Regions from separate parts of the Cedecea sp. B1(4) genome, predicted to be linked through region 3. Evidence: riboswitches for the same ligand, from Rfam matches in the RefSeq annotation. Region 3 holds a riboswitch; each other region holds the start of a gene.
The links. A riboswitch is a leader RNA that binds a small molecule or an ion and turns the genes downstream of it on or off. The one in region 3 is predicted to bind thiamine pyrophosphate.
Positions count from the first base shown of each region.

Region 1: linked by a shared signal. The riboswitch ahead of thiM (hydroxyethylthiazole kinase) and the one ahead of thiB (thiamine ABC transporter substrate binding subunit) in region 3 are both predicted to bind thiamine pyrophosphate.
Region 2: linked by a shared signal. The riboswitch ahead of tenA (thiaminase II) and the one ahead of thiB (thiamine ABC transporter substrate binding subunit) in region 3 are both predicted to bind thiamine pyrophosphate.
Region 4: linked by a shared signal. The riboswitch ahead of thiC (phosphomethylpyrimidine synthase ThiC) and the one ahead of thiB (thiamine ABC transporter substrate binding subunit) in region 3 are both predicted to bind thiamine pyrophosphate.

Region 1 covers NZ_JCAHMZ010000004.1:547,712-555,457, reverse strand. Annotated here, with positions in the region: gene ACR6JA_RS12185 (nucleoside permease) at 1-481, shown strand, start outside; gene ACR6JA_RS12180 (ADP-ribosylglycohydrolase family protein) at 484-1,497, shown strand; gene ACR6JA_RS12175 (PfkB family carbohydrate kinase) at 1,484-2,464, shown strand; gene ACR6JA_RS12170 (GntR family transcriptional regulator) at 2,438-3,184, opposite strand; gene thiD (bifunctional hydroxymethylpyrimidine kinase/phosphomethylpyrimidine kinase) at 3,271-4,071, opposite strand; gene thiM (hydroxyethylthiazole kinase) at 4,068-4,856, opposite strand; TPP riboswitch at 4,895-4,991, opposite strand; gene ACR6JA_RS12155 (YadA C-terminal domain-containing protein) at 5,444-6,379, shown strand; gene lpxO (lipid A hydroxylase LpxO) at 6,518-7,420, shown strand; gene ACR6JA_RS12145 (FMN-dependent NADH-azoreductase) at 7,486-7,746, opposite strand, start outside.
Region 2 covers NZ_JCAHMZ010000002.1:67,200-74,945, forward strand. Annotated here, with positions in the region: gene ACR6JA_RS03715 (ABC transporter permease) at 1-531, opposite strand, end outside; gene ACR6JA_RS03720 (ABC transporter ATP-binding protein) at 528-1,268, opposite strand; gene tenA (thiaminase II) at 1,265-1,945, opposite strand; TPP riboswitch at 2,005-2,106, opposite strand; gene ACR6JA_RS03730 (LLM class flavin-dependent oxidoreductase) at 2,270-3,292, shown strand; gene ACR6JA_RS03735 (DUF1349 domain-containing protein) at 3,317-3,892, shown strand; gene ACR6JA_RS03740 (MerR family transcriptional regulator) at 4,085-4,813, shown strand; gene ACR6JA_RS03745 (nuclear transport factor 2 family protein) at 5,041-5,475, shown strand; gene ACR6JA_RS03750 (SDR family NAD(P)-dependent oxidoreductase) at 5,472-6,191, shown strand; gene ACR6JA_RS03755 (NAD(P)/FAD-dependent oxidoreductase) at 6,188-7,447, shown strand; gene ACR6JA_RS03760 (DUF1365 domain-containing protein) at 7,449-7,746, shown strand, end outside.
Region 3 covers NZ_JCAHMZ010000003.1:332,610-340,355, reverse strand. Annotated here, with positions in the region: gene leuB (3-isopropylmalate dehydrogenase) at 1-73, shown strand, start outside; gene leuC (3-isopropylmalate dehydratase large subunit) at 76-1,476, shown strand; gene leuD (3-isopropylmalate dehydratase small subunit) at 1,488-2,093, shown strand; gene ACR6JA_RS09085 (sugar efflux transporter) at 2,130-3,308, opposite strand; gene sgrT (glucose uptake inhibitor SgrT) at 3,421-3,600, opposite strand; gene sgrR (HTH-type transcriptional regulator SgrR) at 3,688-5,346, shown strand; TPP riboswitch at 5,396-5,497, shown strand; gene thiB (thiamine ABC transporter substrate binding subunit) at 5,529-6,512, shown strand; gene thiP (thiamine/thiamine pyrophosphate ABC transporter permease ThiP) at 6,488-7,746, shown strand, end outside.
Region 4 covers NZ_JCAHMZ010000005.1:2,555-10,300, reverse strand. Annotated here, with positions in the region: gene thiC (phosphomethylpyrimidine synthase ThiC) at 1-1,714, opposite strand, end outside; TPP riboswitch at 1,804-1,914, opposite strand; gene ACR6JA_RS12540 (Rsd/AlgQ family anti-sigma factor) at 1,965-2,468, opposite strand; gene nudC (NAD(+) diphosphatase) at 2,567-3,340, shown strand; gene hemE (uroporphyrinogen decarboxylase) at 3,376-4,443, shown strand; gene nfi (deoxyribonuclease V) at 4,455-5,126, shown strand; gene ACR6JA_RS12520 (YjaG family protein) at 5,170-5,760, shown strand; gene hupA (nucleoid-associated protein HU-alpha) at 5,947-6,219, shown strand; gene ACR6JA_RS12510 (DUF1481 domain-containing protein) at 6,234-6,926, shown strand; gene purD (phosphoribosylamine--glycine ligase) at 6,973-7,746, opposite strand, start outside.

The DNA.
Region 1 (7,746 bases), on a different contig from region 3:
CACTAAGCGCTTTGGTATTAAAAAGGTTCTGCTGCTGGGCCTGATCACCGCCGCCATCCGCTACGGCTTCTTTGTGTACGGCGACGCGTCGCACCTGTTCACTTACGGCCTGCTGTTCCTCGGCATTTTGCTGCACGGCGTGAGCTACGACTTCTACTACGTCACCGCCTACATTTACGTAGACAAGAAATCCCCGGTGTACATGCGCACCGCGGCGCAGGGGCTGATCACCCTTTGCTGCCAGGGCTTCGGCAGCCTGCTGGGCTACAGCCTCGGCGGCAAAATGATGGAAAAAATGTTTGCTTACTCCTCACCGGTGAACGGTCAGACCTTTAACTGGGCGGGGATGTGGGGCTTTGGCGCAATAATGATTGCCGTCATCGCCGTGCTGTTCATGGTCTTCTTCCGCGAGTCGGACAAAGAGATTGCTGCCATCGCCGTTGCCGGTGATGAATCTGAAAAAGTATTTAAGGAAGCGTAACAATGGAAAATCGTATTCTGGGAGCCTTTTACGGCCAGATGTTAGGTGATGCGATGGGGATGCCGTCCGAACTGTGGCCGCGCTCGCGGGTGAAGGCCCACTTCGGCTGGATAGACAAGTTCCTGCCGGGTCCGGCAGAAAACAACGCCGCCTGTTATTTTACCCGCGCTAAGTTTACCGATGACACCTCAATGGCGCTGGCGCTGGCGGACGCCATCATCGAGCACCACGGGGCTATCAACCCGGACGCCATTGGCCGCCATATTCTGGCGTGGGCAGAAGGGTTCGACGCGTTTAACAAAAACGTGCTCGGCCCGACGTCGAAAATAGCCCTGAATGCGATTAAACAAGGCACGCCAGTAAGCGAGCTGGAAAACAACGGCGTAACCAACGGGGCCGCGATGCGTGCCTCCCCGCTTGGCTGCCTGCTGCCCACGGCCAGTCTAGATGAGTTTGTGGATGAGGTCGCGTTAGCTTCGAGCCCGACGCACAAATCAGATCTGGCCATTGCCGGGGCGGTCGTTATTGCCTGGGCCATTTCCCGTGCTATTGACGGTACAAGCTGGGCCACAATTTGCGATGAGCTGCCATCCATCGCCCGCCACGCGCAGGAAAAACGCATCACGACATTTAGCGCGTCCCTCGCGGCACGTCTGGAATTAGCGCTGAGCGTGGCAAGAAAAGCGCGCGGCACCGAATCCGCCATGGAAGAGATTTACCAGTTGGTCGGCACCGGTACCAGCACCGTTGAGTCAGTACCGGCGGCGATTGCGATGGTCGAACTGGCAAAAACCGACCCTAACCGCTGCGCCATCCTGTGCGCCAATCTCGGCGGAGATACCGACACCATCGGCGCCATGGCTACCGCTATCTGCGGCGCGCTGAACGGCGTGGAAAGCATCGCCCCGGCGCTGAAACAGGAGCTGGATGAAGAGAACCAGCTCGACTTCACGCGCTACAGCCGCATCTTTATGACCTATCGCCAGCAAAGAGAGGCCAGCCATGAAGCCAAATGAACTGCTGAGCAAACTGCCCCAGCTGCAGGCTCAGCGCCCGGTTTGCGTGCTCGGTTCGGCGGTGATTGACGTCATCGCCGACGCCTACGCCCTACCGTGGCGCGGCTGCGATATCGAACTGCATCAGCAGGGCGTGAACATTGGCGGCTGCGCGCTGAACATCGCCATCACGCTTTCGCGCCTCGGCATTGACTCGCAGAACGCGCTGCCAATTGGCCAGGGCACCTGGGCCGACATTATTCGCAACAGCCTGGAAAAACAGCACATCCGCAGCGAGATCCACACCGATACGGGAGATAACGGCTGGTGCCTGGCGCTGGTCGAACCCGACGGCGAACGCACCTTTATGTCGTTTCGCGGCGTCGAGCATCAGTGGAATCAGGCCTGGCTTGACGGCCTGACCATCCCGCCAGATAGCCTGCTGTCGCTCTCTGGCTACCAGCTTGCCGGGCCGTGTGCGGAACTGCTCGTTAGCTGGCTGGAGTCGCTGCGGGCAATTACCCCATTCATCGACTTTGGCCCGCGTATCGCGGATATCCCGAAGCCGCTGCTGGCGCGGATTATGGCCTGCAAACCGATTGTTTCGCTCAACCGTCAGGAAGCGGCGATTGTTGCCGAATGGCTTGGCGTGGAAGCGGAAAATATTGAAGCGATTTGCCGTGCATGGCTCACCCGCTACGGCAGCCCGCTGATCGTTCGTTTAGATAAGGACGGCGCGTGGTTTGCGGCCGACGATAACATGGGGATCGCTGCGCCCTTCCCGACTACCGTCGTGGATACCATTGGCGCGGGCGACAGCCACGCGGGCGGCACAATTGCGGGCCTGGCGGCAGGCTGGAGCCTGGAAGAAGCAGTCAGCCTCGGGAATGCGGTAGCCAGCTACGTGGTCGGCCACCGGGGCGGGGACTGCGCGCCAAAACTCGCGCAGCTCGAGCAAACCTTACTCCTCGCAGACGAAAACGTATAAGTCGCTGCGGCAATGGCTGATGCTGTACTCGATGGGCCGGTTGTGCGGGTCGAACGCTACCTGTTTGATGACCAAAACCGGCACCGGCGTTTCCAGTTTGATGTGTGACTGGAATTCACTGTCCGGCATTCTGGCGCTGACCCGGCTGCGGGTGCGCTGCGGAATAATGTTCTGGCTGCGGAAGTAGTCGTACAGCGAAACGCCAATCTCATCCGGGTCGGCAATCAGCCCGGTCGGCACGTAAGACTCTTCGATAGACACCGCATCTTCATCCACGTAGCGAATGCGCTTGAGCAGAAAAACCTCGCTTTCAGCCGGGATCGCGAGCTGTTCAGCCACGTCTGCCGGGCATTTCACCACGCGTTTGTTCACCCACAGCGTATTTGGCTTTTTACCCCGGAGCACAACCTGCTGCGAAAAGCCCCTGGCCTCTTTCAGCGAATACTCAAACGTCGCATTAATTTGCGTTCCGTAGCCGCGCGAACGCGTCACCACGCCGTCATCTTCCAGCGCCTGCATCGCCTTGCGCACGGTAATGCGTGACACTCCCGTAAGCTGACTGAGATCGCGTTCCCCCGGCAGGATATTGCCCTGCGGCAACAGGCCCGCGCGCACGGCGTTTTTCACCGTTTCGACAAACTTGAGGTATAGAGGAGCGTTATCCGGGGCGGCAAAGCGCTGTTTGAGCTGTTCAACTAACTGGTGATGAGCCTGTTCCATGGTACGCAATTGTCCGGCAGGGAAGATGAAGCCAGTATAGTACCACTGGTATTACGCTGGCTAAAAACTTCTCTCTTAACCGACAGTTACCACCATTCGTGAAAATGATGTACCGGGCCGATACCGTGCCCGACCTCTAGCGAATCCGCCTGAGCCAGCGCCTTCGACAACCAGATTTTTGCGGCAGCCACGGTTTGCGCCCAGTCGTCATGGCGGGGGCGGAGCGCAGCCAGCGCGGCAGATAAAGTACAGCCAGTGCCGTGGGTGTTTTTTGTTTGCACGCGCGGCGCGGTAAAGCGCTGGACATCGTGGCGAGTAAATAGCCAGTCCGGGCTTTCTGCGTCGTCGAGGTGCCCGCCTTTCATCAGCACAGCCTCGCAGCCCATTGCCAGCAGCGCTTCACCCTGTTCGCGCATCTCTTTTTCACTGCGCGCGTGGGGCGCATCCAGCAACGCTGCCGCTTCCGGGAGATTGGGGGTGATCAGCGCGACATGCGGCAATAGCTTCCGACGTAAGCTTTCCACCGCCGACGGGGCCAGCAGCGGATCGCCGCTTTTCGCCAGCATCACCGTATCCAGCACCACGTTTGGTGCCTTATAGAACGCCAGTCGCTCTGCGACGGCTTCAACGATATCGGCCTCTGCCAGCATGCCAATTTTTGTGGTGTCTATTCGCACGTCGCTCAAGACAGAATCTAACTGCGCCGCCACAAACTCAGGCTCAATACGGTAAACGGACTGCACGCCACGGGTATTCTGCGCCACCAGCGCAGTGATCACGCTTGTGCCGTAAGCGCCGAGCGCGGAGAAAGTTTTCAGATCGGCCTGGATCCCCGCCCCACCGCTTGGATCGGTTCCGGCAATAGTTAATGCGTTGATGCGTTTCATGCCAGCCCCTCCGCATTCAGCAGATAAAGGGCGTCGAGGAAGGCTGGGGTAAAACTGCCCGGCCCACGGCTGGCGGCGATGGCCTGCTCGCCGGCAAGCGACATAAAGCGGCAGGCGCTGGCGACATTGTCCAGCCTGTCTCCCGGTAAAGCACAGCACGCAGCAACCACGGCGGAAAGCGCGCAGCCGGTGCCGACCACACGCGTCATGAGTTCTCCCCCGCCGGTCACGGCAAACGTTCGTTCGCCATCGGTGACGTAATCAGTTTCTCCGGTTACGGCAACCACTGCACCGGTTTCGCGCGCCAGCTTTTGCGCCGCCGGGATCGCCGAAAGTGCATCATCGGTGCTGTCTACGCCACGGCCTCCGGCCTGCTCCCCTGCCAACGCCATGATTTCAGACGCATTACCGCGAATGGCGGCTGGTTTCAGTTGAATAATTTCGCGAGCGAAGCGCGTGCGGAAAGCCAAACCACCCACGGCGACCGGGTCTAGTGCCCACGGCGTTTCGGCGCTATTGGCGGCGTGAATAGCAGCCAGCATCGCCGTCGCGCGTTCTGAAGTCAGGGTGCCAATGTTGATCAGCAGCGCGCTGGCAAGCCCGCTAAATTGTGCCGCTTCTTCGGCTTCAATCACCATCGCCGGGGCAGCCCCAAGCGCCAGCAGCACGTTAGCGGTAAAGGTTTGCACTACGTCATTGGTCATGCAGTGAACCAGCGGCGAATGCTGACGGAGGTGGTGTAAAACAGAGGCGGCGGTTGCGCCGGGTAGCAGGTCAGGTTGCATAACGGTAAGGCTCCTGTCCGGCGTGAAAGAAGGGACGCCGGACAGGCATCTGACTTCCCTACGCTGGCATTATCCAGATCAGGTGGTACGGGTATTTCTCAGCCTTCACAAAGAAGGGCACCCCGAGTCATTTACAGCAATATGTTGCGATTAATGCAGGTCATTAATCCATGCAGAGGATGGTAATGCCAGCGGGAAGTCTTGTAAACGGCAAAAGCGGTGCTTTGCGGATTGCAGGTGGCGGCTGGGTTGACACTGACTTCATTTAGGGCGACTTAGTGAAGAAATTCTCTCGTCGAATTTAACTGCCCTTTTCTATTTTTTCATTACACGACACCACACATAACTGGACTTTCAAACGTAAGCCTTCCGCCCCGATTGTAACAGCCGTGTGAGCGACCTGGCACCAGCACAAAGGGGGAATGTGAACGGCCTGTTTTATCGCTTTCAAACGCTCTCAACTAAGAATTTTCTTATGATTTAGATCAAAGACCGAATGATCACATTTCGGGATAGTTCATCGCCGTTATCAGTGCGCTAAATAACGTACTGCCGCGTTTAGATTAATTATTTATGGCGAGAGAAAAATGAAATTCGTTAACGTTAGTCAATCATTAGCTGTAGTGTTAGGTGTTTTAGTGCTTTCGGCTTCTGCCAGAGCTGATACGGTGAGTGACTTCTATAACAATATGGTGAAAAAATCCATTACGTGGGAAGAAGCTAACGTCAGTTTTGAAAATATGGATGCCACACAACAGCAGGCTATACGAGATTATGACCACGCCCATAATACAAATTACACAAGCGATTTTGTAGGTAAGATTACCACTACGCCACATCTGGATGGCGGCCATTCAGAGCCAGTTACTCCACATCTCGATGCCCCTCACACTATCGTCGCCAGCACGCTTACCCCATCAACGACAACGACTACCTCTCCGGTAGTATCGCCCGCAATAGACAAGAGTTCACACCTGGACAGCACGGCGACGGATGCCGACCGCCAGGCAGCCAAAGATAAAGCGATGATCGAATATGTCCAGTCTCAGGTAAAAAACGGTGTGGATGGTAAAAATGGGACCAACGGTATTAGTGGCACAAATGTCCTGACGACCACCGAAACGAAACTTGATACGGTAACGCAGGCACGCGTATCCACTAACGCTAACAATATTTCTTTAAATACGGAACATGCAGAAAATAATACCCGCCTGATTCAGGCCAACAGCCAATCGATAGACAAATTAAATAATGCATTTTCTGCATTAAAAGACGAAGTTAACAATAATCAAAAAGAGGCCAACGCGGGTATCTCTGGCGCGATGGCAATGAGCAATATACCGCAGGTGATGAATAATCAAACCGTGGCTATAGGGGCAGGGATTGGCGGCTATGAAGGTGAAAATGCTTTAGCCGTGGGCGCCTCTACACGTATCGGAAATGCTGTTGTTGTGAAAGCCACCGTCAGTGACGATACAGAAAACAACGTGGGTTACGGCGCGGGGTTATCTGTAGGCTGGTAAGTTTTCCCAGGCAACATTTACTTCGCTAAAACCACTGCTAAGCTCTATTTCAGCGTCTTTTCAAAGGCGCATTTTTGGCAGTCGGGGCTTTGGCCCGGCAGGGAATGAGCAAAAAAAACACAGTGGTCAGATAACAATATGAAATATATTATTTTACTCATCATTATTATTTCAGTGGTCTATGTACATTACCGCGGCAAGATTCGCTTTCGTTTCTGGCGGCAGCTGTCGGACCATTCCACGTTTACCGCCCCGCTTAACGGTTTTATGTATCTTTTCTCCAGGGTGCCAAATACGCCCTATTTGACGCCGGAAACCTTTCCCGAGCTGACAACGCTGCGGGAAAACTGGGAAGTGATTCGCGACGAAGGTATGCATCTGCAACAAATGGAGCAGATAAAAGCCGCGGATAAATTTAACGACGCCGGTTTCAACTCCTTCTTTAAAACAGGCTGGAAGCGCTTTTACCTGAAATGGTATGAAAACGCCCACCCGTCGGCCAGCATACTGTGCCCGAAAACCACCGAACTACTGCGCACCATTCCTTCCATCAAAGCTGCGATGTTCGCCACCCTGCCCGACGGCAGCCGCCTGCCGAGGCACCGGGATCCCTACGCCGGTTCGCTGCGTTTTCACCTGGGGCTTGCGACCCCGAATGACGATCGCTGCTTTATTGAAGTGGACGGGAAGCGCTATAGCTGGCGGGACGGTGAAGGCGTGCTGTTCGATGAAACCTATATTCACTACGCGGAAAATACCAGCGGCGAAAATCGCCTGATTCTGTTCTGCGACGTGGAAAGACCGATGCGCTACCGCTGGGCTCAGGCGGTTAACCACTGGCTGGGGCGCAACCTGATGAGCGCCGCGTCGGCACCTAACGATGAAAACGACCGCATCGGTGGGATCAACCGCGCTTTCCGCTACATCTATCAGATTCGTATCGTCGGCAAGAAGTTAAAAAGCTGGAATAAAACGGTGTATTACATCGTGAAATGGATCCTGTTTGGCGGGATTGCCGTGCTTATCTGGCGGGCGTTTTAGTTCACCTCCGCGAAATAAACGAGCCTTTGCAGTAATAGCCAGGGCTCGTTATCCGTTATCCGTAATCAGGCCAGTGACGCAATCTGGTTTTTCGCATCGGCGAGTGCGGCGCTTTTCGCTTCGTCGCCACGGCTCAGGTTTTCTGCGCGAATAATGGTCACATCGGTCAGGCCAATGAAGCCCAGTACCGCTTTCAAATAGGACTCCTGATGTTCCAGGAATGCCGCCGGGCTGTCGCCGGTGTACTGGCCGCCGCGAGAAGACGCGATAAACACTTTTTTGCCTTTTGGCAGCAGGCCTTCCGGGCCGTTGGCGCCGTACTGGAA
Region 2 (7,746 bases), on a different contig from region 3:
AGGCAGCGCCGCCATCAGCCGAACGTGCCTCAGCTGCGCCCAGCGTGAAGCCCCCATCGTGCGGGCCAAATCCAGATAGTCGTTATTCACTCGGCGCAATCCGTCAAAGAACGACGACACCACCGGGAAGAAAATCACCAGCACCGCCATCGCCACTTTGGCGCTCATGCCAAAGCCGAACCACAGCACCAGCAGGGGTGCGAGGGCAAACACAGGGATTGCCTGACTGGTGAGTACCAGTGGCATCAGCCAGCGCTGGAGGCGGGGGGAAAACATCATGCCCAGCGCCAGGCCCGCACCGAGGAGCACGCCCAGAATTAGCCCGCTGATAATCTCTGAGGCGGTGACCAGCGTGTGCCAGGCGAGATAATCGCGGCCATCCCATAACGCCAGTGCCACCGAAGCGGGAGAGGGCAAAAGAAAGGCGGGAATATTGCCGAGGGTAAGCAGATACCAAAGTAGCAGCAGCCCGGCAAAGACGGTCAGCCCACGGCGCAGGCGTGTAGCATGGGTGTCTGAAGTCAGCTTCATTCGGCGGCCCTGATCAACTGTTGCAGCAGCCCGGCCTGGCTTTGGAGTAGATCTACATCGTCCGGCGCGCGGGGCGGCTGCCCGGCAATAACATGCGTATCGTCGATGCCCGCAGGCCAGCGGGAGAGCACCAGCAGGCGATGGCTGAGCCGACAGGCTTCCATCGGATCGTGAGTGATCAGCAGCACGGTATTTTTTGCCAGCAGCCTGGCCGCCAGGTCCTGAATGGCCGTGCGGGTGATGGCATCCAGCGCCGAAAACGGCTCATCCATCAGCACTATCGGGCGCTTTTCGTAAAGCGTTCTGGCGATGGCGGCACGTTGCCTCATCCCGCCCGATAGCGAAGCTGGCAGGGCTTTGGCATAGCCAGCCAGCCCGACCTGCTCAATCAAATGTTCCGTCCATTGCCTGTCGACCGCGTCACCACGCAGGCGAGCTCCGAGGGCCACGTTCTGCTCAATGCTGAGCCACGGGTAGAGCAAATCTTTCTGCCCCATCCAGGCGATACGCCCGGCAACCGGCAGGCCGTCGCTGCAGGTCACGCTTCCGCCACAGGCCCGCGCCAGCCCGGCGATAATTTTTAGCAGGCTGGTTTTACCCGCCCCGCTCGCGCCCAGCAGGGCAACGAAGCTGCTGCCGGGAATATCAAAATTCAGCCGCTCAAAAATGGTCTGCTGGCCAAAGCGCAGGCTGAGATCGCGCACCTGAATGCCCGGCGAAGTCGCGCTGTCGGTCATGAGGCATTCAGCCCCATCTGCCAGAACGCGGATTCAAGCTGCGTCGCGGTGGTAAAAATCTGTGATAGCTCTGAGAAACGGCTTTCCGCGCCACGCTGGTGGCCTACGTTTTCGAGCAACTGCACAGCGGCTTGCACGCCGGTGAGGTAGCCTTCATCGCCATAGTTACGGATCCAGTTCGCGTAGGGATTGCCTGCCATCACCGTGTCGGGGCTATGCAGCAGGCCAAGGCCGATTTCTGCATATCCGGCCACGCAGGGCAACAGGGCAGCCAGCAGATCGAGCGCGTCGCCTGAATGGCCAATATCCAGCACGTAACGGGTGTAATTCATGGTTTCTGGCGCTTCCGCCTCGGCCACTATTTGCGCTTCGTCCAGGCCCCAACTTCGACAGTAAGCCACGTGGAGCGGCAGCTCGGAGACAATGGCATTCAGCGATGCGGTCGCGGTGCGCATTTCCGGCAGCGTGCGAAGCTTGCTGACCAGCAGGGCGTAGGCGCGGGCAAAATGAATCAGGAAAAGATAATCCTGGGTCAGATAGCGCTTGAATGCGGCTTCAGGCAGCGTGCCGACAGCAAGCTGCTGCAAAAAAGGGTGATCGACGTAATCCTGCCAGTGCTGGCCGGCCTGCTCGCGCAGTCGTCCGTAAAGACCGTTTTCGAAAAGTGGGGTGTACATGGGACCTCCTGGGTAAGTGGAGATCCGGGCGCGCAGAGGTATGAACAGACAATAACAGAGCTGTGATTGCCGACCGTCCCTTCGCTGGCATGACCCAGATCAGGTTCAAAGGGTTCGGCTTACGCCATCTCAGCCCATACAGGACACCCCTCGGAGGTGCCTGTTATACGACATTTACTTTTTGATTACAATCGCCGGGCGCTGTGTCTGACCTTGCTGAAAGCGACGATCCGTTTAGTGCGGTATCGCAATATTTTGCTGGCACTCGGGGCGGGAATTTTGTCACTGTAGGCCGGTTACCTACGAGTCTAAGGATGATATCCGATGAAAAAGATTGGCTTTCTCTCGTTTGGCCACTGGTCGCCTGCCGCCCAGTCCGGCACGCGCTCTGCGGCGGATACGCTGCTGCAGTCCATCGACCTGGCCGTTGCCGCCGAAGAGCTTGGCGCTGACGGCGCTTACTTCCGCGTGCACCATTTTGCTCGCCAGTTAAGCTCGCCTTTCCCACTGCTGGCGGCCATCGGGGCAAAAACCAAACGTATTGAAATCGGTACCGGCGTGATCGACATGCGCTATGAAAACCCGCTCTATATGGTGGAGGACGCGGGAGCCGCGGACTTGATTGCCGGGGGCCGACTGCAGCTTGGGATCAGCCGTGGCTCGCCGGAGCAGGTGATCGACGGCTGGCGCTATTTTGGCTATGTGCCAGGGGAAGGAGAAACCGAAGCCGATATGGCGCGCCGTCATACCGAGGTTTTTCTTGAGGCGCTGAAAGGGGATGGTTTTGCCGAGCCGAACCCGCAGCCAATGTTTCCTAATCCACCGGGTCTGCTGCGTCTGGAGCCGTTTTCTGCCGGGCTGCGGGAGCGAATCTGGTGGGGGGCGAGCTCCAATGCGACTTCGGCGTGGGCCGCGAAGTTAGGGATGAACCTGCAAAGCTCCACGCTGAAAACCGATGAATCCGGCGAGCCGTTTCATATCCAGCAGGCGAAGCAAATCCGCGCTTATCGGGCCGCGTGGAAAGAAGCGGGCCATAGGCGTGAGCCGCGCGTTTCCGTCAGCCGCAGCATCTTCGCGTTAATGGACCAGCGCGACCGCAACTACTTCGGCGGCAGCGGCAAAGAAGGCGATCAGGTTGGCTACATCGAGCCACAAACCCGGGCCATTTTCGGCCGCAGCTATGCCGCTGAACCGGAGCTGCTCATTAAGCAACTGGCGCAGGATGAGGCGATTGCCGAAGCCGACACGCTGCTGTTAACCGTGCCAAACCAGCTGGGCGTGGATTATAACGCGCACCTGATCGAATCTATTCTGAAGCACGTTGCACCGGAGCTGGGCTGGCGCTAAATAAAACAGGGAAAAGGTCATGCTATGAACCCGGATTTTTACTGGATTAATGAGCCAAAAGTCTGGCAAGAAGGCGACGGCGGGCTGACAGTTGTCACCGATGAACAAACCGACTTCTGGCGCAAAACATGGTACGGGTTTGAGCGTTTCTCCGGCCATTTTTATGGCTGCAACGTGCAGGAGGATTTTACCTTCCAGGTGAAGGTCAAAGCTGAATTTAGCGCACTCTACGACCAGGCCGGTATCATGCTGCTGGGGGATGAATCCCACTGGCTAAAAGCGGGCATCGAGTTTAACGACAACGCCCCCACCATTGGCAGCGTGTTGACGCAGGGCCATTCCGATTGGGCAACCGGTGTATTTCCCGGTCAGGCAAATCTGTTCTGGATGCGCCTGACCCGAAAAGGTGACAGCCTGCGGCTGCAGTATTCCGTTGACGGCAAAAGCTGGCCGTTGCTGAGACTGGCGCATTTCCCCGGATTCGACGCATGCAGAGTAGGCGTGATGTGCTGCACCCCGCAGCGTGGCGGGCTGGCGGTGAACTTCGAAGAAATGATGCTGAGTGCCGCGCTGGATAAAGGACTGCACGATTTAAGTTAATCAGCCGTTTAGTCGGGCGGCGCCCCGCCAGACATTTGCCAGGCAGCGTTTCTCCTGGCGGGGACAAAGCCGGTAACGGGGCAAATGTTTTTCCGTTGGACATTGAAAATAAAGTGCAAACGCTTCGCGCTTCATTCAGCCCGGTATAATTCGTAGTATATTGTGAGTATTCATGGTTATCAGGTGCTCTTCATGTCTTACTCCATCGGCGAATTTGCCCGGCTCTGCGGGATAAACGCCACCACGCTCCGTGCCTGGCAGCGTCGTTACGGCCTGCTCAAGCCGATGCGAACCGATGGCGGTCATCGGCAGTACAGCGACGAAGATATCCAGCAGGCGCTTAACATTCTCGACTGGGTGAAAAAAGGGGTGCCGGTCAGCCAGGTTAAGCCGCTGCTGGCCCGGCCTGAAACGCGCCGGGCGAACAACTGGCTTGGCCTGCAGGAGAGTATGCTGCAGCGGCTGAATGAGGGGAAAATCGAATCTCTTCGCCAGCTTCTCTACGATGCAGGCCGGGAATATCCGCGCGCGGAACTGGTGACGGAGGTTCTACGCCCCCTGCGCAGTAAAGTCTCGGCTAACGTGCCGGCCATCATGACCCTGCGCGAAATTCTCGACGGCATCATTATCGCCTACACCTCGTTTTGCCTCGAAGGGGATAAAAGAGCGCCCGGTGACAACTGCCTGATTACCGGCTGGCATCTGAGTGACCCCTGCGAAATCTGGCTGGAGGCGCTCAGGCGAACCGGCCAGGGACACCGCATCGACGTGCTTCCTGTTCCGCCAGCCGTTCTGGCCCCGGAAATCTTTCCTGACCGAAAATGGCTGCTGGTCACCTCCGGTAAGCTGACGGCGACCCGTAAAAAGCAGCTTGAGCTCTGGCAGCAGCAGGGCGCTATGCTCGAGATAATTCCCCTCTAGGGTCGTTTTCCCCTCCACAATATGCTCATCCAACGGCCCGCTGAAAACGCGGCGGGTTGAGTTTTGCTGTTGAAAAATGGAATTTTCCATATCGTTTTTCTGTTATTAGTTCATTGAAATGGTTGGTTTTTTAAAAATATCACAATCTAAACTTGGACAAATTTAAGTATTTGTGCAAGTTTTAAGTATACGATAACGTCAGGTGCTTCACCGCGAGGGTGAAACTCATGGGCATAATGCCAACCGCCATTCATCGCTTTGTGGATTATTACGCCGGGCTGGACAAGCAGCCGCTCTCGGCGCTGGCCGGGCTTTACGCCGCCGATGCCATACTCATCGATCCGTTTGGCGAGCATCGAGGATTGGCTGAGATCCAACGCTACTTCGCTCACTTGTTGACCAGCGTGGCGTATTGCCGTTTCGCTATCGATCCTCCGCTATGCGACGAGGCGCGTTTTGCCGTCAGTTGGACCATGCACTGGTCTCACCCGAAGGTCGCCGGAGGAGAAGGGCTGTCTTTGCCTGGCTGTTCGGTCGTTGATCTCGAGAATGACCTGATCGTTCGCCAGCGCGACTACTACGATGCCGGAGAAATGCTGTATGAACACTTGCCCCTGCTGGGCTGGGCGGTTCGCAGCGTGAAAAGCAGGGTGCGCCCATGATGACTGTCCTCATTACGGGCGCAAGCTCCGGCATCGGTAGTGGGCTGGCAAAATCCTGGGCCGATGAGGGGCATCGCGTCATTGCCTGTGGCAGAGATGCGGCGCGGTTGGCCACGTTGCAACAGCACAGTTCAAACATCGCGGTGCGCCAGTTCGATATGACCGACCGGGATGCCAGCCGTGAGGCGCTGGCCGACTGCCGGGCTGATTTGGTCATCCTCTGTGCAGGAACCTGTGAGTACCTGGATAACGGTCGGGTGGATGCCGCGCTGGTTGAGCGGGTAATGGCGACCAATTTTCTTGGGCCGGTCAACTGCCTGGCCGCGCTTCAGCCTCAGCTTGTTTCCGGCAACCGCGTAGTGCTGGTCAGTTCGATGGCCCACTGGTTGCCTTTCCCTCGGGCAGAAGCCTATGGCGCTTCCAAAGCCGCGCTGACCTGGTTTGCCAACAGCCTGCGCCTGGACTGGGAGCCGAAAGGGATTGCCGTCACGGTGGTCTCACCGGGCTTTGTGGACACACCGTTAACTCAAAAAAACGATTTTTCCATGCCCGGCCGGGTGAATGTCGATGATGCGGTGAAAGCGATCCGCCGTGGCCTGGCTAAAGGCCGCGATGAAATTGCTTTCCCGACGGGATTCGGCCTGGTAATGCGTCTGTTGGCGGGGTTACCCGCCAGTCTGCAGCGTCTCTTTTTGCGCAGGATGGTGCGCTCATGAACATCGCTATTATCGGCAGCGGCATCGCCGGGCTGACCTGCGCCTGGCGGCTCGCAGGGCATCATCAGGTCACCCTTTTTGAAGCTGGCTCCACCGTGGGAGGCCACACTGCCACCGTGGATGTGGCTACGCCGCAGGGCACTTATGCCATCGACACCGGTTTTATTGTCTATAACGACAGGACTTATCCGCGGTTTATGGGCCTGCTGAGCGAGCTTGGCATCCGTGGGCATAAAACGCAGATGAGTTTTTCGGTACATAATCCGCAAAACGGGCTGGAATATAACGGCCACACATTTAGCTCGTTGTTCGCTCAGCGTCGCAACCTGATTAACCCGGCATTTTGGGGGTTGCTAAAAGAGATTGTCCGTTTTAACCGGCAGGCAAAAGCCGCGCTGACGGGAGAGGTCGATCCCCAGGCGACGTTGCAGGACTTCCTTGCTCAGCAACAGTTCAGCGCCTTTTTTGCACGCCACTACATTTTGCCCATGGGAGCCGCTATCTGGTCTTCGTCGCTGGATGAGATGCGCCGTTTTCCTCTGGCGCTGTTTCTGAGCTTCTTTGAGCACCACGGCCTGCTGGATATCACCCAGCGTCCCCAGTGGTACGTGGTACCCGGTGGTTCACGGGAATACATCCGGGCAATGCTGGCGCAACTGGGCGAAAGGCTGACCGTGCATCTTAACGCCCCGGTCCAGCGGGTTAGCCGTCATCACGACGGCGTTACCATCCAACTGGAACACTCAAACCAGGCGTTCGATCAGGTGATTTTTGCCTGCCACTCTGCTCAGGCGCTGGCGATGATTGAGCACCCCACTCAGGCCGAACGTGAAGTGTTGGGGGATATTGGCTGGCAGCGCAACGAGGTGGTATTGCACAGCGATCGCCGCTGGTTGCCGGTGCGCGAACGCGCCTGGGCAAGCTGGAACTATCGCCTGAGTTCCCAGGAGCAGGCCAGCGCCTGCGTCACATACAATATGAACATCCTGCAGGGGTTGCCGAAAGAAGCCCCGCTGTTTTGCGTGACGCTGAACCCGGAAACGCCCATCGATCCCCGCTTCGTCTGGCAGCGTTTTGTCTACGAGCATCCACTCTTTAACCCGCAAAGCTGGCGGGCGCAGGCACGTCGCGGCGAGATAAACGGCCAGCAGCGAAGCTGGTTCTGTGGTGCCTATTGGTACAACGGTTTTCATGAAGACGGCGTGCACAGTGCGCTGGATGTGGTGCAAGGGATTGCGACCGGAGGAGGGCAATAAGATGAACAGTTGCCTTTATGAGGGGATCTTGCGCCACCGCCGCCTTCAGCCTAAAACGCACCACTTTACCTACCGCGTGTTTATGGCCTGGCTTGATTTAGACGAGCTTGATGCGCTGCCGGGGATTGGCATCCGCCGTAACCGTTTCGCCGCTGCCGCTTTTCACGATGCGGATTACCCGCTGGGTACGCCGCTCAAAGAGAAAGTCCTTGCGCGTCTGAAAGACCTGACGGGGGAGCAACCTGCAGGGCGAGTTATGCTTCTGACCCAGCTGCGTTACTACGGTTTCCACTTTAACC
Region 3 (7,746 bases):
CCGCGATGGTCACGCAGTCAGCACCGACGAAATGGGCGATATCATTGCCCGCTACATCGCTCAGGGGAAATAATCATGGCCAGGACCTTATATCAGAAGTTGTACGACGCCCACGTCGTGTATGAAGCCCCGGAAGAGACACCGCTGCTGTATATCGATCGCCACCTGGTGCATGAAGTGACTTCCCCGCAGGCCTTTGACGGATTGCGCGCCCATGGCCGCCCGGTTCGTCAGCCGGGGAAAACCTTCGCCACAATGGACCACAACGTGTCGACCCAAACTAAGGACATCAATGCCTCCGGCGAGATGGCCCGTATTCAGATGCAGGAACTGATGAAGAACTGCAAAGAGTTTGGCGTTGAGCTGTACGATCTGAACCACCCTTATCAGGGCATCGTTCACGTTATGGGGCCAGAACAAGGGATCACCCTGCCGGGCATGACCATCGTGTGCGGCGACTCCCATACTGCCACTCACGGTGCATTCGGCGCGCTGGCTTTTGGGATTGGGACTTCCGAAGTTGAGCATGTCCTGGCAACGCAGACTCTGAAACAGGGTCGTGCGAAAACCATGAAAATTGAAGTCCAGGGCAAAGCGGCCCCGGGGATCACGGCCAAAGATATCGTGCTGGCTATCATCGGCAAAACCGGCAGCGCCGGCGGTACCGGTCACGTGGTTGAATTCTGCGGCGACGCTATTCGTGCCCTGAGCATGGAAGGCCGCATGACGCTGTGCAACATGGCGATCGAAATGGGGGCCAAAGCCGGGATTGTTGCGCCGGATGAAACCACCTTCAACTATGTGAAAGGTCGTCTGCACGCCCCTAAAGGCGCGGACTGGGATGAAGCCGTCGAGTACTGGAAAACCTTCAGCACCGACGAAGGCGCTAAATTTGACGCCATCGTCACCTTAGACGCCGCCGACATTGCCCCACAAGTGACCTGGGGAACCAACCCAGGCCAGGTGATTTCCGTCACCGATAATATTCCTGCTCCGGAGTCTTTCAGCGATCCGGTAGAACGTGCCTCGGCAGAAAAAGCGCTGGCCTATATGGGCCTGCAACCGGGTATTCCCTTGACCGAAGTGGCTATCGATAAAGTCTTTATCGGTTCCTGCACCAACTCGCGTATTGAAGACCTGCGCGCAGCAGCTGAAGTCGCCAAAGGTCGCAAAGTCGCACCAGGAGTTTTGGCCATGGTTGTGCCAGGCTCAGGTCCGGTTAAAGCTCAGGCCGAGTCTGAAGGGCTGGATAAGATCTTCATTGAAGCCGGTTTTGAGTGGCGTTTGCCTGGGTGTTCCATGTGCCTGGCCATGAACAACGACCGTCTGAATCCGGGCGAGCGTTGCGCCTCCACCAGCAACCGTAATTTCGAAGGTCGCCAGGGCCGTGGCGGGCGTACTCATCTGGTCAGCCCGGCGATGGCAGCCGCAGCCGCTGTTTCCGGTCATTTTGCCGATATTCGTACATTGAAATAAGGGGAACTACCATGGCAGAGAAATTTATCCAACATACCGGCCTGGTCGTTCCGCTGGACGCGGCGAACGTCGATACCGATGCCATTATCCCGAAGCAGTTTTTGCAGAAGGTCACCCGCACCGGTTTTGGCGCCCACCTGTTTAACGACTGGCGTTTTCTGGACGATGCCGGGCAAGTGCCTAACCCGGAGTTCGTGCTGAACTACCCGGAATTTAAAGGCGCCTCTATTTTGCTGGCGCGTGAAAACTTCGGCTGCGGCTCTTCCCGCGAGCACGCCCCGTGGGCATTAACCGACTACGGTTTCAAAGTGGTCATCGCGCCAAGCTTTGCGGACATCTTCTATGGCAACTCGTTTAACAACCAGCTGTTGCCGGTTATCTTGAGCGATGAGCAGGTTGATGAGCTGTTCAAGCTGGTCGATGCCCAGCCTGGCATTAAGTTTGTCGTCGACCTTGAAGCCCAGACGGTTCAGGCGGGTGAGAAAAGCTATTCGTTCGAGCTGGATAGCTTCCGCCGTCACTGCATGTTGAACGGCCTGGACAGCATCGGCCTGACGCTACAGCACGAAGCCGCTATTTCTGGCTACGAGCAAAAACTGCCAGCATTTATGCGGTAATTCATTTTCCCCTCTCGCTCATGAGAGGGGAAAATTTTAAACGTTCTTAACCCGGCTAGTCAGGAACAGCGCGACCACCGCCAGCACCGCCATCAGCCAGTAAACAGAATAGTGACCAAAACCTTCCGCCAGCGCGCCCTGCAGTATCCCAGCCAGAATCACGCCCGTTGAAATACTGTTGGTGAATAACGTCGTCGCAGAACCCGGCCTTCCCGGCATCAAATCCTGGAACCACAGCATGCCTATCCCCGCAATGATCCCGATAAACACCGCATTAAACAGCTGTAAGATCACCAATGCCGTTTTCGAGTGGAACAGGATCAGCCCAACATAAAACAGCACGCCCGCACCAACCGCCGCCACCATCATGTTACGTTTTCCAAAGCGCTTCACGTAGTAGCCGGCGAGGATCATCGCGGGGATCTCAATCCCTGCCGCCGTGCCCATTAATAACCCCGCCAGCTCATCCGGCAGCCCAAGATCCTGGCTTATCCACAGCGGCATATCGATGATGTACATGGTGTTGCAGGTCCACATCAGCATCGAAGCGATAAACAGCATCCGCACGTTACTGTCTTTCCAGCCGCTGACCTGCGTTATTGCCACCTCTTCGGGCTGCTCAACTCTCGGCACGGACGGCAGCGCGAAAATAATTAGCGCCAGTGAAATAACGAATATCCCGGCAGCGATAAGAAACATCGTGGTAAAGCCATATTTCAGCGCCAGCATAAAAGAGAGTGGCGGCCCGATAACCCACGCCAGAGAAAGCTGCGCCCGCATGATCGAGCTGAACATCACCACTTCGCGAGCGGAACGGTCGGCGTATTCACGCGCCAGGGCAAAAATCTGCGGCATGGCGGTATTGGCTATTGAGGCAAACATCACGCCAAGCGTAATCAGCGTCAGATAATGACGATTAAAGGCAAACAGAACGCAGTTTGCCACCGCCATCGCGCAGCAAACCATAATCAGTTTTCGCCGGTCGCCCCGACTGTCCGACCTTTTGGCCAACAGCAAACTGACGCCAATCCCGGCAATCGCGTTAACGGTGTAAAACAGGCCGACCCAAAACGGCCTCACTACGACTTCTCGAGTTAAAAACAGGCTAAGCGTCGGAGCCTGCAGCGCCCCGGCCACGCCAATCATAAAAGAGACGGCCATGAAGGCAGCGTAAACAGGGTTAAAACGGCGTGCGCGGGTCAAAAACCAGAGCATGGAATGTCCTTAAAAGGAGATGTCTTCAGAGGTATTTGTTAAATGCATAAAGATTAAACGAAAAAAGCCAGCAGTAAACAGCTGCTGGCCGGTGAAAAGCACCAATACTCAGTCACACATGAGTCGGCGCGTTGGCGTTCTCGGGCATCGGGGTTGTAACCTCCCACTGCATCAAGTCTTCGAGCATCCTTAGTCTTTGCTCCACCGTCAGGCGAGCCAGCCATCCAGAGCAAACAAACTGTGTTGCGGCAAAGTACTGTTGGAAAAACTTCGCAGGTGATGACCGCTTCATAAACACCTCCTCGCTTCATCGGGAATCATTATTGACGTAATATAGGGAGAGTTAAATTGATGAGTTTCCGCCAGGAGTTCCTCTTTTATGTCTTCGTCACGCCTGCAACAACAATTCATCCGCCTGTGGCAATGCTGCGAAGGCAAACCTCAGGAAACCACGCTCAATGATTTAGCAGATTTGCTGAGCTGTTCCCGCCGCCATATGCGTACGCTGCTTAATGCGATGCAGGAAAAGGGCTGGCTAAGCTGGCAGGCGGAAGCCGGACGAGGCAAGCGCTCACAGCTCACTTTCCTCTATACCGGGCTGGCGCTTCAGCAGCAGCGGGCGGAAGACCTACTGGAGCAGGATCGCATCGATCAGCTGGTTCAAATCGTCGGCGACAAAGCTGCGGTCCGCCAGATGCTGATTTCTCATCTTGGCCGTAGTTTTCGCCAGGGCCGACATATTCTGCGTGTCCTTTACTATCGCCCGCTGCTAAATCTGCTGCCCGGCTCGGCGCTGCGCCGCTCTGAAACCCACATCGCTCGCCAGATTTTTAGCGGCCTGACGCGAATAAATGAGGAAAATGGGGAACTCGAAGCGGATATTGCTCACCATTGGCAGCAAATATCCCCTTTACGCTGGCGCTTCTTCCTGCGCCCAGGCATCCATTTCCACCACGGTCGCGAGCTGGACATGCTCGATATCATCTCTTCCCTGCAGCGCATCAACGCTCTGCCGCTTTTTGCCCATATCACGCAAATCACCTCGCCGACTATCTGGACACTGGATATCCACCTTAGTCAGCCGGATGACTGGCTGCCGTGGCTGTTGGGCAGCGTGAACGCCATGATCCTGCCGCGCGAATGGACAACGATGACGAATTTCGCCAGCCAGCCCATCGGCACGGGCCCCTATTCCGTGGCACGGAACAACCGCAACCAGCTGAAGATCCACGCCTTTGATGATTACTTTGGCTTCCGGGCGCTCATTGACGAGGTCAACTTTTGGGTACTGCCGGAAGTTGGCGAGGAGTCCAGCTGCGGCGTGCAGCTCCAGGGCATGCCGGACAGCGAAAAAGCCGTCGAAAGCCGCCCGGAAGAAGGCTGCTACTATCTGCTGTTCGACAGCCGATCCAGCCTTGGCGTTGACGAAAGCGTGCGCCAGTGGATTGGGCATATTCTCTCCCCGGTTAACCTTATCTACCGCGCTACCGAGCAGTATCAGCAGTACTGGTTCCCGGCTTATGGTTTGCTCCCCCGCTGGCACCATTCGAGGCCCGGACCGTTGCTCCCTAAACCTGCCGGCCTGGAGAGCATAACGCTTACCTACTACCGCGACCACGTAGAGCACCGGGTGATCAGTAGCATCATGACCGAATTACTCGCAGAGCAGGGCGTGAAGCTGGTTGTGCAGGAGATAGACTATGCTGAGTGGCATCAGGGCGAGGCCGAAAGCGACATCTGGCTGAACAGCGTGAACTTCACCATGCCGCTGGAATACTCTCTGTTTGCCCAGCTTTACGAAGTCCCGCTGATTCAAAAATGCATCCCTGGCGACTGGCAGGGCGATGCCCGTCGCTGGCACAGCAAAACGCTGGCCCTGCCTGAGTGGTGCAAGCAAATGCTGGAGCGCAATGACGTTATCCCATTGATTCACCACTGGTTGCGCATTGAAGGCCAGCGCAGTATGCGCGGGGTGAGGATGAACACGCTAGGCTGGTTTGATTTCAAGTCAGCCTGGTTTGCCCCACCGGGGCCATAACGCTTTCGTAACATGACTTCCGTAACCCAAAGGAAATCAGTAGAATCCTCCCTGCTCAACGGGGTGCCAGGACAGTTTGTCCGCGCTGAGATAATACCCGTCGAACCTGATCCGGATAACGCCGGCGAAGGGATTTGAGACACTCAACTCAATTCCTTTGCCCCCTTTTACTGAGGTGCAAAGTGTTCAAAAAATTTCTGCCGCTGCTGGCGCTGGCCGCCATGCCCGTTTTCGCTAAACCTGTATTAACCGTTTACACCTACGACTCGTTCGCCGCCGACTGGGGCCCTGGCCCGGCGGTGAAAAAAGCCTTTGAGGCCGACTGTAACTGCGAGCTGAAATTTGTGGCGCTGGAAGACGGCGTTTCTCTGCTGAACCGCGTGCGCATGGAAGGCAAGAACAGCAAAGCGGATGTCGTGCTGGGGCTGGACAACAACCTGGTAGAGGCCGCCACGCAAACCAAACTGTTTGCGCCTTCTAATATTGAACGCGGCGTCCTTCAGGTGCCAGGCGGCTGGAGGAACAGCACCTTCGTGCCTTACGATTACGGCTACTTTGCTTTCGTATACGACAAGAACAAGTTAAAAAACCCGCCAAAAAGCCTGAAAGAGCTGGTTGAAAGCGATCAAAAATGGAAGGTCATTTACGAAGATCCGCGCACCAGCACCCCAGGGCTTGGCCTGCTGCTGTGGATGCAAAAAGTGTACGGCAATAAAGCCCCGGAAGCCTGGCAAAAGCTGGCGAAAAAAACCGTCACCGTCACCAAAGGCTGGAGCGAAGCTTACGGCTTGTTCCTGAAAGGGGAAGCCGACCTGGTACTCAGCTACACCACCTCCCCGGCCTACCACATCATCGAAGAGAAGAAAGACAACTACGCCGCCGCGGACTTTAGCGAAGGACATTACCTGCAGGTTGAAGTTGCGGGCCGATTGGCGAACAGTAAACAGCCTGAACTCGCCGAGAAATTTATCAAATTCATCACCACGCCAGGTTTCCAGAACACCATTGCTACCGGCAACTGGATGTATCCGGTGACCAACGTGGCATTACCTGCTGGCTTCGACAGCCTGGTGAAGCCGCAAACCACGCTGGAATTTCCCCCTCAGCAGGTGGCCACCCAGCGCGCAGAATGGATCAATGAATGGCAACGCGCCGTCAGCCGCTAATACCAGGCTGGCTGTATCCAGGGCTCTTTGCCGCAACGCTGGTCGTGGCGGTAGCCCTGGCGGCTTTTCTGGCGCTGTGGCTTAACGCTCCGCAGGTGGATGTCTTTGCCATCTTACAGGACGACTATCTTTGGCACGTCCTGCGCTTTTCATTCTGGCAGGCCTTCCTTTCCGCCGCACTTTCCGTTTTCCCGGCAATCTTTTTAGCCCGCGCGCTTTACCGCCGCCGCTTTCCTGGCCGACTGGCGCTGCTGAGGCTGTGCGCCATGACGCTGGTGCTGCCGGTGCTGGTCGCCGTTTTCGGTATTCTTTCCGTTTATGGGCGAGAAGGCTGGCTGGCAACGCTCTGCGCCTGGCTGGGCTTTGAATGGCGCTTTTCCCCTTATGGCCTACAGGGCATTCTGCTGGCGCACGTCTTCTTTAATATGCCGATGGCGACCCGCCTTTTGCTGCAGGCGCTGAACAATATCCCTTCGGAACAACGTCAGCTGGCGGCACAGTTGGGGATGCAGGGCTGGCATTTCTTCCGTTTCGTCGAGTGGCCCTGGCTGCGCCGCCAGATACTCCCGGTTGGCGCCCTGATTTTTATGCTTTGCTTCGCGAGCTTCGCCACCGTGCTTTCTCTGGGCGGCGGCCCACAGGCAACCACCATCGAGCTGGCCATCTTTCAGGCATTAAGCTACGACTACGATCCCACCAAAGCGGCATTGCTGGCTCTGCTGCAAATGACGTGTTGCCTTGGCCTGGTGTTGTTGAGTCAGAAGTTAAGCAAGGCGATTCCCGTCGGCGTCAGCCAGCTTCAGGGCTGGCGCGATCCACAGGATTCTCTGCGCCGAAAACTTAGCGATGGCCTGCTTATCATGCTCGCCCTGCTGCTGCTGCTCCCACCGCTGCTAGCGGTGGTGGTCGATGGGGTTAACGGCAGCATGGGCAGCGTGCTACGGCAGCCAGCGCTCTGGAACGCGCTCTGGACTTCACTGAGAATTGCCATTGCCGCCGGGCTTGTCAGCGTGACGCTGACGCTGATGCTGCTTTGGAGTTCGCGTGAACTTCGGCTGCGTAACCAACGCTTCGCCGGGCAGGCCATTGAACTTAGCGGCATGTTGATTCTGGCCATGCCGGGCATCGTCCTCGCCACCGGCTTCTTCTTGCTGTTAAACAATACCGTGGGCCTGCCGCAATCCGCCGACGGCATTGTTATTTTTACCAATGCGCTGATGGCGATTCCTTACGC
Region 4 (7,746 bases), on a different contig from region 3:
ACGTTTCATCGTGGTAAGCGCGGGCGGTGAACGGGTCGAGCGCCAGGTTGAATTGATCTTCCCAGCGGAATTCAAAGCGTGCTTTGGACATCGCGTTGTCGCGTATTTGTGCGCCGGGATGCCCTTTGGCCAGGTCCGCGGCGTGAGCGGCAATTTTGTAGGTAATTAGTCCCTGCTTAACATCCTCTTTGTTCGGCAGGCCGAGGTGCTCCTTCGGGGTGACGTAGCAAAGCATCGCGCAGCCAAACCAGCCCATCATGGCGGCACCAATGCCGGAGGTGAAGTGGTCATAGCCCGGTGCGATATCGGTTGTGAGCGGGCCAAGGGTATAGAAAGGCGCTTCGTGACAATGCTCCAGTTCTTCGGTCATGTTGCGGCGAATCATCTGCATCGGCACATGCCCCGGGCCTTCAATCATCACCTGGACGTCGTACTCCCAGGCAATTTTGGTCAACTCGCCCAGCGTATGCAGTTCGGCAAACTGTGCTTCGTCGTTGGCATCCTGAATGGAACCGGGGCGTAAGCCATCGCCCAGGGAAAGGGAAACATCATAGGCGGCGCAAATTTCGCAGATTTCACGGAAGTTCTGATACAGGAAGTTTTCCTGATGATGGGACAGGCACCACTTCGCCATAATCGATCCGCCGCGCGACACGATCCCAGTCAGGCGCTGCGCGGTCATCGGGACGTAGCGAAGCAGCACTCCGGCGTGAATGGTGAAGTAATCCACGCCTTGCTCTGCCTGCTCCAGCAGCGTGTCGCGGAACATCTCCCAGCTCAGGTCTTCGGCGATACCGTTCGCCTTCTCCAGCGCCTGGTAGATGGGCACCGTGCCGATGGGCACCGGGCTGTTGCGCAGGATCCATTCCCGCGTTTCATGAATGTAGCGGCCGGTGGAGAGGTCCATCACCGTGTCTGCCCCCCAGCGAGTGGCCCACACCAGCTTCTCCACCTCCTCTTCAATAGAAGACGTGACTGCCGAGTTGCCGATATTGGCATTGACCTTTACCAGGAAATTGCGGCCGATAATCATCGGCTCTGATTCCGGGTGGTTGATATTGGCAGGAATAATCGCTCGCCCGGCGGCGACTTCATCGCGGACAAACTCCGGCGTGATGTTTTCCGGCAGGCGGGCCCCAAACCCTTCGCCGGGATGCTGGTGGCGCAGGACGGCATCACGAATACGCTCGCGCCCCATATTTTCGCGAATGGCGATGAATTCCATCTCTGGGGTGACAAGGCCTTTGCGGGCGTAATGTAACTGGGTGACACACTGTCCGGCTATTGCCCGGCGAGGTTTGGACCGAGTTTCAAAGCGTAATTCGTCCAGGCCGTCGTCGGCAAGACGCGCTTTTGTGTAAGCGGAGCTGCGTTCATCCAGTGCTTCGCTGTCACGCCGGTCGGCAATCCAGGCGCTGCGTAGGGGATTTAGCCCATTTAACACGTTTATGGCGATGTCGGGATCGCCATAGGGGCCGGAGGTATCGTAGACGGGAACCGCGTCGTTCGGCTGATATTGCGGGGCATCTTTGCTCCTGCCGGTGAGCGTTGGGCTGAGCTGGATTTCGCGCATCGGGATACGTATATCTTCACGTGACCCGGTCAGATAGATGCGTCGGGAGTTAGGGAAGGCGGTGCCTTCAAGCGTATTGATAAAGTGTTGGGCGGCGGCGCGTTGTTCGCGGCGGCCTGGTTTGTTTTCAGATGCAGACATAGCACATTCCAGGTTTAGTCAGGATATGGCTTGTCAGGACAACGGAAGGAGTAATGGATATGGGCCGCCCGAGAACGGGTGTACCCAAAGATAGAATTACTCTTGTTCCCTTCGCAGGTTCTAACCTGATCAGGTTCCGCGGATCCCGAATTAACGGTCTCAGCCGGTGCTTAACGCACTCGGCACTCCGACAAGAATGATCCCACCTTGCGGTGGGAAAGTTGTAAATTACTCGTTAATAGCTAACAACTCAAGCTGGACTTGCCAGCCCGGCAGGATCGCTGGCGCTGCCGTCGAGGTTGTTATCAATAGCCAGGAGGACTAGTTTATCTTCAAGGGTGAAGCGGGACTCCAGGCATTCGCCAATCTCTGACAGCGCCTGCTGAAACTCGACCCAGCTGTCGCGGTCGATGGCGTTTTCCAGATGGGAATCGTAGAGGTCCATGATTTGCTGGGTGTTGGCTTCCAACTGAGGGTAGAGCTGGGCTGCGCTTAGCAGCGGGCTGCTGCCTTCCAGGTTGCTGATGATTCGCTCGTAGATACTGAAATGACCGGAAGAGAGGTAATCCACCAGGCCGTGGCAAAAATTGTCTAACGCTTTTTCGTCGAGCGCGGTGTGCGATTCCTTGTTAGGCTTGATCCCGACCATGTTGTAATAGGCGACCAGCAGGTGCTTACGGGCCTGCAGCCAATGGTCAACTAACTCATTACTACCACCAACGCGCTCAGTCAGATTGGCTAACTGGTTCAGCATGATTGAGACTCCGTGAGTTAAAAGATTGAACGCAAACTAACCCAAAAAAGTAAAAACTAATTGTTTATATCAGTGAACACGGGGATGTGCACCAGGTTATGGAACGTGTTATTCAAAACTTAGATCATGGTTGGTGGATAGTCAGCCATGAGCAAAAAATATGGTTGCCGCAGGGTGACTTACCTCACGGCAGCGCGGAAGAATTTCAACTCGTAGGCAGCCGTGCCCTGGATATCGGTGAGTGGGAAGGTGAGCCCGTCTGGCTGATTCGTGAAAACCGCCGCTCGGATATGGGCTCGCTGCGTCAGCTCCTTGATCGCGATGTGGGCCTGTTCCAACTGGCCGGACGAGGCGTTCAACTGGCTGAGTTTTATCGCTCGCATAAGTATTGCGGTTACTGCGGCCATGAAATGCACTTCAGCAAAAGCGAATGGGCAATGCTCTGCGGGCACTGCCGGGAACGCTATTACCCGCAAATTGCCCCCTGCATTATTGTCGCTATTCGTAAGGATGATCATATCTTGCTGGCTCAGCACACGCGCCACCGCAACGGCGTCTACACCGTGCTGGCCGGGTTTGTCGAAGTGGGCGAAACGCTGGAGCAGGCGGTGGCTCGCGAAGTCATGGAAGAGAGCAGCATTCAGGTGAAAAACCTGCGCTACGTGACTTCCCAGCCCTGGCCGTTCCCGCAGTCGCTGATGACCGCATTTATGGCGGATTATCACAGCGGTGAAATCAATATTGACCCGAAAGAACTGCTGGATGCGGGCTGGTATCGCTATGACCAACTGCCGCTGTTACCGCCGCCGGGCACCGTGGCGCGCCGCTTAATTGAAGATACCGTCGCCCTGTGTCGCGCGGACTATGAATGATAGACTGCGGCGATACAGCTAAAGGAAAGGTAAACATGACTGAACTGAAGAACGATCGTTACCTGCGCGCTCTGCAGCGCTTGCCGGTAGATGTCACCCCGGTGTGGATGATGCGCCAGGCAGGGCGTTATCTACCGGAATATAAGGCGACGCGCGCTCAGGCGGGTGACTTTATGTCGCTGTGCAAAAACGCCGAGTTGGCCTGCGAAGTCACTCTGCAACCATTGCGCCGTTACGCGCTGGATGCGGCGATCCTCTTTTCGGACATTCTGACCATCCCGGATGCGATGGGGCTTGGGCTGTACTTTGAAGCGGGGGAAGGCCCGCGCTTTAGCTCCCCGATTCAAAGCCTGGCCGACGTTCAAAAGCTGCCGATTCCCGATCCGGAAGGCGAGCTGGCATACGTGATGAACGCGGTGCGCACCATTCGCCGTGAACTGAAGGGCGAAGTGCCGCTGATTGGCTTCTCCGGCAGCCCGTGGACGCTGGCCACTTATATGGTGGAAGGCGGCAGCAGCAAAGCCTTCACCGTGATTAAGAAAATGATGTTTGCCGACCCGAAAGCGCTGCACCTGCTGCTGGATAAGCTGGCGCAGAGCGTGACGCTGTACCTGAATGCGCAAATTCGTGCGGGCGCGCAGTCGGTAATGATCTTTGACACCTGGGGTGGCGTGCTGAGCGGGCGAGATTACAAAGAATTCTCGCTCTACTACATGCACAAAATTGTCGATGGCCTGCTGCGTGAAAACGATGGCCGCCGTGTACCGGTGACGCTGTTCACCAAAGGCGGCGGGCAGTGGCTTGAAGCGATGGCGGAAACCGGCTGCGACGCACTGGGCCTCGATTGGACAACGGACATTGCAGATGCACGTCGTCGCGTAGGCCATAAAGTCGCGCTGCAGGGCAACATGGACCCCTCCATGCTTTACGCTCAGCCTGCACGTATCGAAGAAGAAGTTGCCACCATTTTGGCTGGTTTCGGGCAGGGAGAAGGGCACGTCTTCAACCTTGGGCATGGTATTCACCAGGACGTTCCGCCAGAGCATGCTGGCGTCTTTGTGGAAGCTGTGCATCGCCTGTCCGCGCAATACCACCGGGCTTAAGGTGGCAAGAGATGGATCTCACCTTACTGCGAGAGCAACAGCTGGATCTGGCCTCAAAGGTGATCCGAGAAGATCGCCTTGAGCAGGATCCGCCGCGGTTGATCGCCGGGGCCGATGTGGGATTTGAACAAGGCGGAGACGTCACCCGCGCGGCCATCGTTTTGTTGAGCTACCCGTCTCTTGAGTTGGTTGAATATCAGGTGGCAAGAATTGCCACCACCATGCCTTATATTCCCGGCTTTTTATCCTTCCGCGAATATCCCGCGCTGCTTGAGGCGTGGGGGATGCTTTCGCAGAAGCCCGATTTGGTGTTTGTGGACGGACACGGCATCTCGCATCCCCGTCGTTTAGGGGTTGCCAGCCATTTTGGGCTGCTGGTGGATGTGCCGACGATTGGCGTGGCGAAAAAGCGGCTGTGCGGGAAGTTTGAACCGCTGGGGGACGAGCCCGACGCTCGTGCGCCGTTGATGGACAAAGGCGAGCAGCTGGCCTGGGTCTGGCGCAGTAAAAAACGCTGTAATCCTTTGTTTATTTCTACCGGGCACCGCATAAGCCTCGACGGCGCATTAAAGTGGGTGGAGCGTTGCATGGCCGGCTACCGTTTGCCGGAGCCAACCCGTTGGGCCGATGCCGTTGCATCCGGGCGCCCGGCTTTTAAGCGCCTGCAAGCAATCGGCAGGTGATTCAGGTAAACTGCCGCTAATTTTCCGTCTTTGAGACATCGTCATGTTACAGAACCCTATTCATTTACGCCTGGAGAAGCTGGAAAGCTGGCAGCACGTCACCTTTATGGCTTCTTTGTGCGAGCGTATGTACCCGAACTACGCCATGTTTTGCCAGCAAACTGGCTTTGGCGATCCTCAGCTTTATCGCAAGATCCTGGACCTGGTTTGGGAAACCCAAACGGTGAAAGACGCCAAAGTGAACTTTGATAGTCAGTTAGAGAAACTTGAAGAGGCAATTCCCGCGGCTGACGACTATGATATTTACGGTGTCTATCCGGCGATTGACGCGTGCGTGGCGTTGAGTGAGCTTATTCACTCGCGTCTCTCGGGTGAAACGCTGGAGCACGCAATCGAAGTCAGTAAATGTTCAATCACTTCGGTGGCGATGCTGGAAATGACTCAGGCCGGTCGTGAAATGACCGACGAGGAGTTGAGAGCAAACCCGGCGGTAGAAGAAGAATGGGACATTCAGTGGGAGATTTTCCGGCTGCTGGCGGACTGCGAAGAACGCGATATTGAGCTCATTAAAGGGCTTCGTGCTGACCTCCGTGAGGCCGGCATCAGTAATATCGGTATAAATTTGCAGCAGTAAGACAGTAAAACGTGACATACAGTCTGATTTGTCCTCCCTGGAGGCTTCCAATTAACCCCCCGTCTGGTCTACATTTGTGGGGCGAATAAAAGTGGCTATCGGTGCGTGTATGCAGGAGAGTGCTTTTTAGGCATTTCCGTCGCACTCGATGCTTAGCAAGCGATAAACACATTGTAAGGATAACTTATGAACAAGACTCAACTGATTGATGTAATTGCTGACAAGGCTGACCTGTCTAAAGCACAGGCTAAAGCTGCTCTGGAATCCACTCTGGCTGCAATTACTGAGTCTCTGAAAGAAGGTGATGCTGTACAACTGGTTGGTTTCGGTACCTTCAAAGTGAACCACCGTGCTGAGCGCACTGGCCGCAACCCGCAGACCGGTAAAGAAATCAAAATTGCTGCTGCTAACGTGCCGGCATTTGTTTCTGGTAAAGCACTGAAAGACGCGGTTAAGTAAGTTAACGCGTGTCAGTGAACAGTTTTAACAGAGGGGCGTTTACGCCCCTTTTGTCCGTCTGGCGTCCGCTGCTGGCGCTGGCGGGTGTTCTGGTGCTCACGGCATGCAGCAGTAACAAACTCCCTCCTTTTACCGCTACCGGCTATGTTGCCGACCAGGGCGTGGTGCGCATCTGGCGAAAAGACAACGCCGATGAATCTACCCATATCCTTACCGCGTTTAGCCCGTGGCAGCACGGCGCCACCACCACCGGGGAATACCGCTGGCAGGGCGACAAACTGACCTTTATCGAACTCAATATTCAGGGCAAGCAGCCGGAGCATGTCAAAGTCCGCTTTGACGACCACGGCGACCTGAGCTTTATGCAGCGGGAAGTGAATAGCCAGAAGCAGCAGCTTTCTAACGATCAGGTGGCTTTGTACCAGTTCAACGCCAATCGTATTCGTGAGACTAGCGAAGCGCTGCGCATCGGCCACGTTGTGCTGCGCCAGGGGCGTTGGCACCAGAACGGCACGGTAACGACCTGCGAAGGCGAAACATTATCGCCAAAGCTTGATAGCGCCTCCCTGAGCCATATAGCGCGCCGTCAGAGCAACTCCTCCCTTGACGTCAGTATTGCCTGGCTTGAAGCCCCGGAAGGTTCACAGCTGCTGCTGGTGGCGAACCAGAACTTCTGCAGTTGGCAGCCTAAGCCTGGCGATTTCTAGGTATAAAAAAACCGCCACGCGGGCGGTTTAGTGTGTACTGTCGAGATTACTTCGCGTTTTCACGCGCAATGGCACGATAACCGATATCCGAGCGGCTGAAACTGCCTTCCCAATGAATCTCTTTTTTCAGCTCCAGCGCGCGCTGTTGCGCTTTGGCTACCGTTTCGCCCAACGCAGTCACGCATAATACGCGCCCGCCGTTGGTGAGCACACGGTCATCTTCGCTGAGCTTAGTCCCGGCGTGGAAAACCTTGCCGTCGGCTACTTCTTCCAGTGGCAGACCGTGGATAACGTCGCCGTTACGATAGTCGGCCGGATAACCGCCCGCCGCCAGCACGATGCCTAGGGCCGGACGTTCGTCCCACTTGGAGTCTTTCTCATCCAGTTTGCCGTCACAGGCGGCGAGGCACAGCTCGACCAGATCTGACTGCATACGCAGCATGATGGGCTGAGTTTCCGGATCGCCGAAGCGGCAGTTGAACTCAATCACCTTCGGGTTACCCTGCTTGTCGATCATCAACCCGGCATACAGGAAGCCCGTGTAGGTATTCCCTTCGGCAGCCATACCGCGCACGGTTGGCCAAATCACGCGTTCCATGGTGCGCTGATGCACTTCGTCAGTCACAACCGGAGCGGGAGAGTAAGCGCCCATACCGCCGGTGTTCGGGCCAGTATCGCCGTCGCCAACGCGTTTATGATCCTGGCTGGTGGCCATCGGCAGAACATGCTCGCCATCTACCATCACAATAAAGCTGGCTTCTTCGCCATCGAGGAACTCTTCAATAACAATGCGGTGGCCTGCATCGCCAAACGCGTTCCC